One region of the Pantoea osteomyelitidis genome, then DNA from elsewhere that is predicted to be linked to it. Evidence: predicted binding sites of a transcription regulator. Region 1 holds the regulator's gene; each other region holds the start of a gene.

Evidence for each region. Region 1 encodes PhoB, which activates phosphate uptake and scavenging genes when phosphate is short. Its sites were predicted from a motif close to CTGTCATAAAACTGNCNNAT; they were not measured.
Region 2: the regulator PhoB is predicted to act here: its motif matches at 1,161-1,180, upstream of ABU178_RS16315 (heavy metal response regulator transcription factor).
Region 3: the regulator PhoB is predicted to act here: its motif matches at 1,333-1,352, upstream of serA (phosphoglycerate dehydrogenase).

What each region holds. Positions count from the first base shown of each region.
Region 1 is NZ_JBGFSN010000004.1:126,886-129,990, forward strand. It holds gene sbcD (exonuclease subunit SbcD) at 1-668, opposite strand, end outside; gene phoB (phosphate response regulator transcription factor PhoB) at 865-1,554, shown strand; gene phoR (phosphate regulon sensor histidine kinase PhoR) at 1,569-2,882, shown strand; gene ABU178_RS05530 (PstS family phosphate ABC transporter substrate-binding protein) at 2,902-3,105, shown strand, end outside.
Region 2 is NZ_JBGFSN010000006.1:50,709-53,813, reverse strand. It holds gene ABU178_RS16325 (cytochrome b/b6 domain-containing protein) at 1-407, opposite strand, end outside; gene ABU178_RS16320 (hypothetical protein) at 433-1,056, opposite strand; gene ABU178_RS16315 (heavy metal response regulator transcription factor) at 1,266-1,940, shown strand; gene ABU178_RS16310 (heavy metal sensor histidine kinase) at 1,942-3,105, shown strand, end outside.
Region 3 is NZ_JBGFSN010000005.1:336,922-340,026, forward strand. It holds gene ABU178_RS15245 (LysR family transcriptional regulator ArgP) at 1-395, opposite strand, end outside; gene rpiA (ribose-5-phosphate isomerase RpiA) at 596-1,255, shown strand; gene serA (phosphoglycerate dehydrogenase) at 1,534-2,772, shown strand; gene ABU178_RS15260 (5-formyltetrahydrofolate cyclo-ligase) at 2,819-3,105, opposite strand, start outside.

The DNA of each region.
Region 1 (3,105 bases):
TAGTCGGCGGGCGGGAAGGCCTGCGCCGGAAAAGCGTCGAGGGTGCCGATATAGATATCGCGCACCGAATCGCTTTTGGTGACGCCCACCGTGGTGAGATGGCCGGTGGCGACAATCGGCAGCATCAGGCCGAGCGCCTCGCGCCGCGCCTGTGCCGCCACAAAGCAGCGCTGATAATGCTGACCAATCGCCTCCAGCAGGCTCAGCTGTTTCTCCCGTCCCGACTGTCCCGCCTTGCTGCGCAAAATATCGCGCGGGCGCAGATAGGGGATGGCGCAGAGCAGGGCACCGGGTTCGCCGTTGCGCTGGTTGAGCAGCAGCACCTGCTCTTCGATGTCGGCGCTGGCGGCGGCGATGACGCGGGTATTAAGACAGGCCAGCAGCTCGCGCGACTCATTCAACGTCGCCACCGAATCGTGATTGCCCGCCAGCACCACCAGCTCACAGCCGGTGGGCTGTAGCGCCACCACAAAGCGGTTGTAAAGTTCGCGCGCATAGCTGGGCGGCGCGCCGGTATCGAAAATGTCACCGGCCACGATGACCGCATCAACCTGATGCGTGCGCACCTGCTGCAACAACCAGTCGAGAAACGCCTGATGCTCCGCCGCACGGCTTTTGCTATAGAAAAACTGGCCAAGATGCCAGTCGGAGGTGTGAATAATACGCATAAATTTCCCTGGCCGATGCAAATCGCTGCTGGATTATACCCACTTCAGCGCTGAAAGAATAAAACGCCATCATCCTCTCATAATTAGCTTTTTTCAGCCGCGCCGGGGTGGTAGGTTTTTCATAAAAGTGTCATAAAACTGACGCATAATGACGCCGCAAATCCCAGTGATGCCAGTCACATCTGCAGGAGTAATAATGGCTAAGCGCATTTTGGTTGTGGAAGATGAAGCCCCTATCCGTGAAATGTTGTGTTTCGTTCTGGAGCAGAATGATTACCAACCTATCGAAGCGGAAGATTATGACAGCGCGATCGGGAAACTGATTGAACCCTGGCCAGATTTAATTCTGCTCGACTGGATGTTGCCCGGCGGCAGCGGCATACAGTTTATCAAGCATCTGAAGCGCGAAGCGATGACGCGCGATATTCCGGTAATGATGCTTACCGCGCGCGGCGAGGAGGAAGATCGCGTGCGCGGCCTCGAAGTCGGCGCCGATGACTACATCACCAAGCCGTTCTCGCCCAAGGAGCTGATGGCGCGCATCAAAGCGGTAATGCGTCGCATCTCGCCGATGGCGGTGGAAGAGGTGATAGAGATGCAGGGGCTGAGCCTCGATCCTTCATCGCACCGGGTCATGTCGGAAACCCAGCCGCTGGAGATGGGGCCGACGGAGTACAAGCTGCTGCACTTCTTTATGACCCACCCGGAACGCGTTTACAGCCGCGAACAACTGCTGAACCATGTCTGGGGCACCAACGTTTACGTGGAGGATCGTACCGTTGATGTGCATATCCGTCGTTTACGTAAAGCGCTGGAGATCTCCGGCCACGATCGCATGGTGCAAACCGTACGCGGAACCGGGTATCGTTTCTCTGCCCGCTACTGAAGGGAGTCTCAACCGTGCTGGAACGACTCTCCTGGAAGAGATTACTGTCAGAACTCTGTCTGGCCTGCGTACCGGCGCTGATCCTGGGGCTACTGCTGGGCGGGCTGCCCTGGCTGCTGCTGAGCGCCGTGCTGACGGTGCTGTTCTGGCATTTTTATAACCTGATGCGCCTGTCGCACTGGTTATGGATTGACCGCACTATGACGCCGCCCAACGGCCGCGGCAGCTGGGAGCCGCTGTTCTACGGGCTGTATCAGATGCAGCTGCGCAACCGTCGGCGGCGTCGTGAGCTGGGCAATCTGATCAAACGCTTTCGCAGCGGCGCTGAATCCCTGCCCGATGCGGTGGTGCTCACCACCGAAGAGGGTGCCATTTTCTGGTGCAACGGCCTGGCGCAACAGCATCTGGGGCTGCGCTGGCCGGAAGATAACGGCCAGAATATTCTCAACCTGCTGCGCTATCCTGAATTCTCCCGCTATATCCGCCAGCGCGACTTCAACAAGCCGCTGACGCTGGTGTTGAATAATCAGCACCATATGGAGTTCCGCGTGATGCCCTACAGCGAAGGGCAGTGGCTGATGGTGGCGCGTGACGTCACGCAGATGCATCAGCTGGAAGGAGCGCGCCGTAACTTCTTTGCCAACGTCAGCCATGAGCTGCGCACGCCGCTCACGGTGCTGCAGGGTTATCTGGAGATGATGAACGATTCCGTGATGAACGAACGTTCACGCGGCAAGGCGCTGCACACCATGCAGGAGCAGACGCGGCGCATGGACAGTCTGGTGAAACAGCTGCTGACGCTGTCGCGCATTGAGGCGGCGCCCGCCATCAATCTGAAAGAAACGGTGAATGTGCCGATGATGCTGCATCTGTTGCAGCGCGAGGCGGAGACCCTGAGCAGCGGCCGTCACGAGATCCATTTCCATACCGATCCCCATCTCAAGGTGTTCGGCAATGATGAGCAGCTGCGCAGCGCCATTTCCAACCTGGTCTATAACGCGGTAAACCATACGCCGGACGGCACGCGCATTGATATCAGCTGGCTGCGCGACAAACAGGGCGCGCACTTTACCGTATGCGATAACGGACCGGGCATCAGCGCGGAACATCTGCCGCGCCTGACGGAACGTTTCTACCGCGTGGACAAGGCGCGATCGCGCGCCACCGGCGGCAGCGGGCTGGGACTGGCGATTGTGAAGCACGCCCTCAGCCATCATAATTCGCGTCTCGATATCACCAGCGAACCGCATAAAAAAACCTGTTTCACCTTCACTCTGGCGCCGAGGTTGATTGTCACCGCCGGGATGCAGGAGAATGCGGTGCACTGATCGCCACCGGATTCCTGAAATGAGATGTTTTCTGCTGTTAGCCGTTCTGATTTTTCCCGCCGCCTGGGCGCAGCAGAGCACGCTGACGGGCAACCTGAGCAGCGTGGGTTCCGATACGCTTGGCTACCTGATGACGCTCTGGGGAGAGGATTTCAGTGGGCTGTCGCCCGGCGTGAACGTGCAGGTGCAGGCGGCAGGATCCTCAACGGCGCCCACCGCGCTG
Region 2 (3,105 bases), on a different contig from region 1:
AACAATAAAACACCGCTGTACATCAGTTTTTGGACAGCATTGTACTGCCCCAGTTTATGGGGCAGATGGAATGTCAGCGCGCGCACCGTATCGCGCCAGACAGCGCGGGGAGAAAACGGGAAAAAATTCTGTGTGAAATGACCGCTGTAAATTCCCCAGATCAGATAAAACAGGGCATTAGCAACCAGCAACCACATCACAGCAAGATGCCAGGCGATGTTACCGCCCAGCCAGCCGCCGAGCGTGGCATTTTGGGGAAAAGTAAATGTGAAAAGGGGATCGGCGTTATATATCCCCCAGCCGCTCATCACCATGCCGATCATTGCCAGAAGGTTAACCCAGTGACAAAGGCGTACAGGCCATAAGTGGACTCTGCGTTTTTGATGCGAAGATCGCTGAGGTTTCACACAATACTCCTGCTTATCCGTCCTGTTACATGGGTGGCGTCACGCCATCTTTGCCGGCAGAAATACCCCGTGCGACTAAATCGCCTTTGTCATCTTTCATTGCGAACAGGACAATTTTAGCGCCAGGTTTCAGCAGGCTGCGATCGCCAGGCGTCAGCAGGACAACCGGGACGTCATCCGGGACGACAACGGTTTTTTGAGCGTCGTGATATTTTACGGTTAACGTGCGTCCGTTGCTGTTCACCAGTTTGCCCACCGTACCGTTGGTCATCGTGTTGATTTTGCCATCAGCCGATTCAAACGGATTAAAGCCTTCGCCTGAGCCGCGCAGGCTCGGTGCAAATACATGCACTTCCAGCGCTTTCAGCGTGCCGTTCGCCTGCGGCACGGCGGCAGTACCGATAAAGCTGTCGGTTTTAATGTCGCTGATTTGGCCTTTAGTGACCGAGTTGATGCGGGTCTTGTCGGTCAGCTTAACATCGAGCTTATCACCCTGACGGGTCGTGATATGCAGAGATGTATCATTAACTGAATCAATGGTTCCACGTGTGGGTTTAATTACGTTATCAGCAGCGAGAGCCGATGTCGCTCCACTGCACATCAGCAGAGAACCGAGTAATAAACCTGCAAGGCGTGTCGGCGTATTCATTATTAATCCTCCATTGTTTGATGTCGTTCAAAAATTTATATGAATCACTGCTGTTTCCAGTGATGGATGCCTTGTCTCAGAGTGAACGATCTACCGGCATTGGTCGATGACAAATTGATGACAAAAATGTCATCAAAGGGCGTTGTTGAAACTGATAAACTTTCCTCAAATTATTTTTTGCATGTAATCGTGCGGCGTCGGGGGCCTGAATGCGGATACTCGTGATAGAAGATGATGTCAGCACTGGCAACTACCTGAAAAAAGGGCTGACGGAAGCCGGTTACCGCGTTGATTTGGCACGCAACGGCGCCGATGGCCTGTTTTTAGCGCTGGAGGAAGGCTATGACGCGATTATCCTCGATGTCATGCTGCCCGGCCTTGATGGCTGGCAAGTGATGGAAGTGCTGCGTAAAAAAAGCGATGTGCCGGTTCTGTTCCTGACAGCGCGTGACGACGTGCAGGATCGTATTCACGGACTGGAGCTGGGCGCTGATGACTATTTGATCAAACCTTTTTCTTTTACCGAGCTGGTGCTGCGTATCCGGACTCTGTTGCGTCGCCCGACGGCACGGGAGCCGGACACCTATTCTATAGCCGATCTGAATCTGGATGCGCTGCGCCGCCGCGTAACCCGTCAGGATCAGACTATCTTATTGACCAACAAAGAATTTATGTTGTTACAGCTCTTGATGCGCCGCGAAGGCGAAGTACTGTCGCGCACAATGATTGCGTCGCAGGTCTGGGACATGAATTTTGACAGTGATACTAACGTTGTGGATGTCGCGATTAAGCGTCTGCGTGCCAAAGTGGATCGCGCCTTTGAGGTGAAACTGATCCATACCGTACGTGGCATTGGCTACGTTTGTGAAGTACGCAATGACTAATATGAGAAAGGAAAACTCCCGCCAGCCCGTGTCAAAAGGGGCGATCTCCCTGACGTTGCGGGCGACGTTACTGTTTGCGTTTATCGCCTCTCTGGTTATCAGCAGCGTCGGATTTTATCTCTATTATTCGATGGGTAAAGAGCTGATGCGTCGTGCTGATTATCAGGTCAGCGGACGCGTTCAGTATTTCCGCCATCTGCTGGCGAATGAATTCCCTTTATCGCAACTGAGTCATAACCCCGGTCTGTTTGAAAATATGCTCGGTAATGAGCGAGATATTTTGACCTTCCGTCTGGCAGGCCAGCCGCCATTGATTAACGTCAACCCTGCGCAATTGGTATTGCCGCCAGTGGCGCCTGTGCCTGACGGCCAGCCGCTGACCCTGGAAACAGTACATCATCTGATGGCGCCTGATGGAACGCCGGTGCGTTTTGCTCGTGCAGACGTGCAGATTAAGGATGGGAGAATGGTAGAAATTACCGGCGCGCATTTTATGACCGAAGAGTCTCGTCTGCTGGAAACGTTCCGCTGGAAAATTATTGGCGCCGTGCTTTTTGCTTATTTACTGATTGCCACGCTCGGCTATCTGGTGCTCCGCCGGGGATTAAGACCGCTGCGCAAGATGGCGCAGGAGGCAACAAAAATCCATCCAGCCAGCCTTTCTACCCGACTCAGTACAGAGAATGCGCCCAGAGAACTACAGCAGCTTATTATCTCTTTCAACGATATGCTGGAAAGGCTGGCCGAAGGCTATCAGCGTCTGACGCAATTCTCCGCTGACCTGGCGCATGAAATCCGTACCCCGGTGGGTGCGCTGATGGGACATTGTCAGGTGGCGCTGTATCAGCCACGTTCGGTGGAAGAGTATGAAACCTTACTGGCGAACAATATGGAAGTGCTGGAACGTATTTCGCGGCTGGTGGAAAACATCCTGTTCCTGGCCAGAGCGTCCAATGCCCGCTCAGTGTTAACCATCGCCAGGATTGATGTTGCCGCTGAAATTACCCGCGTTCAGGAATATTTTGAAGGTCTGGCCGAAGAGCGGCAAATGATTCTGGAGTGTGCAGTTAAAGGCGTTGTGTATGCTGATACCATGCTGTTCCAGCGTGCTGTCAGCAATTTAGTCGCCAATGCGGTACGCTACGGGCGCGAAGGCAGCACCATT
Region 3 (3,105 bases), on a different contig from region 1:
TGGGTGCGGGTTTCATCTTCTACCTGTAAGTTCAGACGCACCGGCGAATCGGCCAGCACATCTTTCAGCGCGGGCAGCAGCCAGGTCGCGAGACTGTCGGCGTTGACCGCCAGCGACAGCAGCAGCGGCGTCGTCCCGCTAACTTCATCGCCCAGCCACTCTTCTTCCAGCAGCTCAACCTGGTGCAGCAACGCCAGCAGTTTTTGTCCCTGCTCGGTCGGACGCGGCGGCACGGTGCGCACCAGCAGCGGCTGGCCGAACAGATTCTCCAGCTGCTTGATTCGCTGCGACACCGCAGACTGGGTGATACAGAGCTTTTGCGCAGCACGTTCAAAACCGCGTTCGCGAATCACAGCATCCAGCGCCTGAAGCGTTCGATAATCCGGGCGTTTCATTGTTTTTTTCTCTCCTTCAGGGTGGGTAAGCCGGTTCTTTATTTCAGCCTGGCGTAGCGCGTAACGGGATGTGCAGCGCTGCGTTTGTTTTTGTGGGCTGGCTTCCAAAGCGGCGAATCCGCATTTAACGCACGCGCTTTTTGCCGAAGCCTTGCTTTATACTACGCGCATTCCGTCGCAGCACAGGTTGTAAAGATACCATGACCCAGGATGAACTGAAAAAAGCCGTTGGCTGGGCCGCACTGAAATATGTGCAGCCGGGCACCGTGGTGGGCGTTGGCACCGGCTCTACCGCCGCGCATTTTATCGATGCGTTAGGCACCATGAAACATCAGATTGAGGGAGCGGTTTCCAGCTCGGAAGCCTCGACGCTGAAGCTGAAAAGCCTCGGCATTCCGGTATTCGATCTCAACGAGATCGACCAGCTGGCGGTTTATGTGGATGGCGCTGATGAGATCAATCCTCAGATGCAGATGATCAAAGGCGGCGGCGCAGCGCTGACGCGGGAAAAAATCATCGCGGCCGTCGCGGATAAGTTCATCTGTATTGCCGATGCCACGAAAGAAGTGGACGTGCTGGGGCGATTTCCTCTACCTGTCGAGGTAATACCGATGGCGCGCGCCTATGTAGCGCGGGAGCTGGTCAAGCTCGGCGGCCTGCCGGAGTATCGACAGCATGTGGTAACCGACAACGGCAACATTATTCTCGACGTGCATAATCTCAGCATCCTCGATCCCATTGCGCTGGAAAAAAGCATTAATGCCCTGCCTGGCGTAGTCACCGTGGGGCTTTTCGCCACGCGCGGCGCCGATATTGCGTTGATTGGCACCGCCGACGGGGTGAAAACCATCGAAAAATGATCTGTCTGGCGTTCCCGGACGCCAGTTATTTCCTGACGCAAAACATCTTTTCTTTGCTCAGTAAAATTCGGTGAGTTATGTCACAAATCTGATATCTTCCTCAGGTTCGTCCTTTTAGCGTTACGCAACACCCTATTTTGTAGGGAAATGCGCTGTGGGATAGCTGACCCGTGCTGGCAGAGAGGCAATCGTTTGTATTGCTGCGCGCGTATTTTTTGATATTTTGACAGAAGGCTGACTTATGGCAGCTCTCATTGAATTCTGAATAGGGTCGGGAAATGGCAAAGGTATCACTGGAAAAAGACAAGATTAAGTTCCTGCTGGTGGAGGGTGTCCATCAGAGCGCGCTGGATAACCTGCGCGCGGCAGGCTACACCAATATTGAATTCCATAAAGGTGCGCTGGATACGGAGGCGTTAAAAGAGTCGGTCCGTGATGCGCACTTTATCGGTATCCGTTCCCGCACCAATCTTACCGAAGAGGTGTTTGCCGCCGCTGAGAAGCTGGTTGCTGTTGGCTGTTTTTGTATCGGCACCAACCAGGTCGATCTGAACGCTGCGGCGAAGCGCGGTATTCCGGTGTTTAACGCGCCGTTCTCCAATACCCGTTCCGTTGCCGAGCTGGTAATCGGCGAAATGCTGCTGATGCTGCGCGGCATTCCGGAAGCAAACGCCAAAGCCCATCGCGGCATCTGGAATAAAAATGCCCAAGGCTCGTTTGAAGCGCGCGGTAAAAAGCTGGGCATCATCGGCTATGGCCATATCGGTATGCAGCTTGGCGTGCTGGCGGAAAGCCTGGGTATGCATGTCTTCTTCTACGATATTGAAAACAAATTGCCGCTGGGTAACGCCACTCAGGTTCGTCATCTTTCCGACCTGCTGAACATGAGCGACGTGGTTAGTCTGCACGTGCCGGAAACGCCGTCCACGCAAGAGATGATTGGTGCCGAAGAGCTGGCGCTGATGAAGCCGGGTTCGCTGCTGATTAATGCTTCACGCGGTACCGTGGTGGATCTCCCCGCGCTGTGCGACGTGCTGGCAAACAAACATCTGGCGGGCGCCGCCATCGACGTGTTCCCGGTTGAGCCGGCGACCAACAGCGAGCCTTTCAACTCTCCGCTGTGTGAGTTTGACAACGTGATCCTGACGCCGCATATCGGTGGTTCCACCCAGGAAGCGCAGGAAAACATCGGGCTGGAAGTCTCCGGCAAGCTGGCGAAATATTCCGATAACGGCTCTACCCTTTCCGCCGTTAACTTCCCGGAAGTGTCGCTGCCGATGCACGCCGCCAGCGCCAGTCGTCTGCTGCACATTCATGAGAACCGTCCGGGCATTCTGACTGCCATCAACCAGATTTTCGCCGAGCAGGGCATTAACATCGCCGCACAGTTCCTGCAAACGTCCCCTTACATGGGCTACGTGGTAATCGACATTGATGCGCAGCAGGATGTGGCAGACAAAGCGCTGCAGCTGATGAAGGCGATTCCGGGTACCATCCGCGCGCGTTTGCTGTACTGATATTCTGACCTGAAAAAAGAAAGGAGACCTCAGGTCTCCTTTTTTCTTACCACTGCCACAGCTTTGACGGCGTCAGCACGGCGGGCAACGGCACATCCCATTCCGCTACTGGCAGCTTCTCTACCAGCTGGCAATCGTGAGCAAGCCCCACCGGCAAAAAACCGTGCTGCTGCCAGTGTTGCAGCGTGCGGTCATAAAAACCGCCGCCCATGCCGAGACGCTGTCCGTCGCGATCAAAGGCTACCAGCGGCACCATCATCACATCCAGTTCATCCAGCGTCGCCATCTGACGGATATCCAGCGGCGGTTCAGGGATACGCAATTTATTCGGAG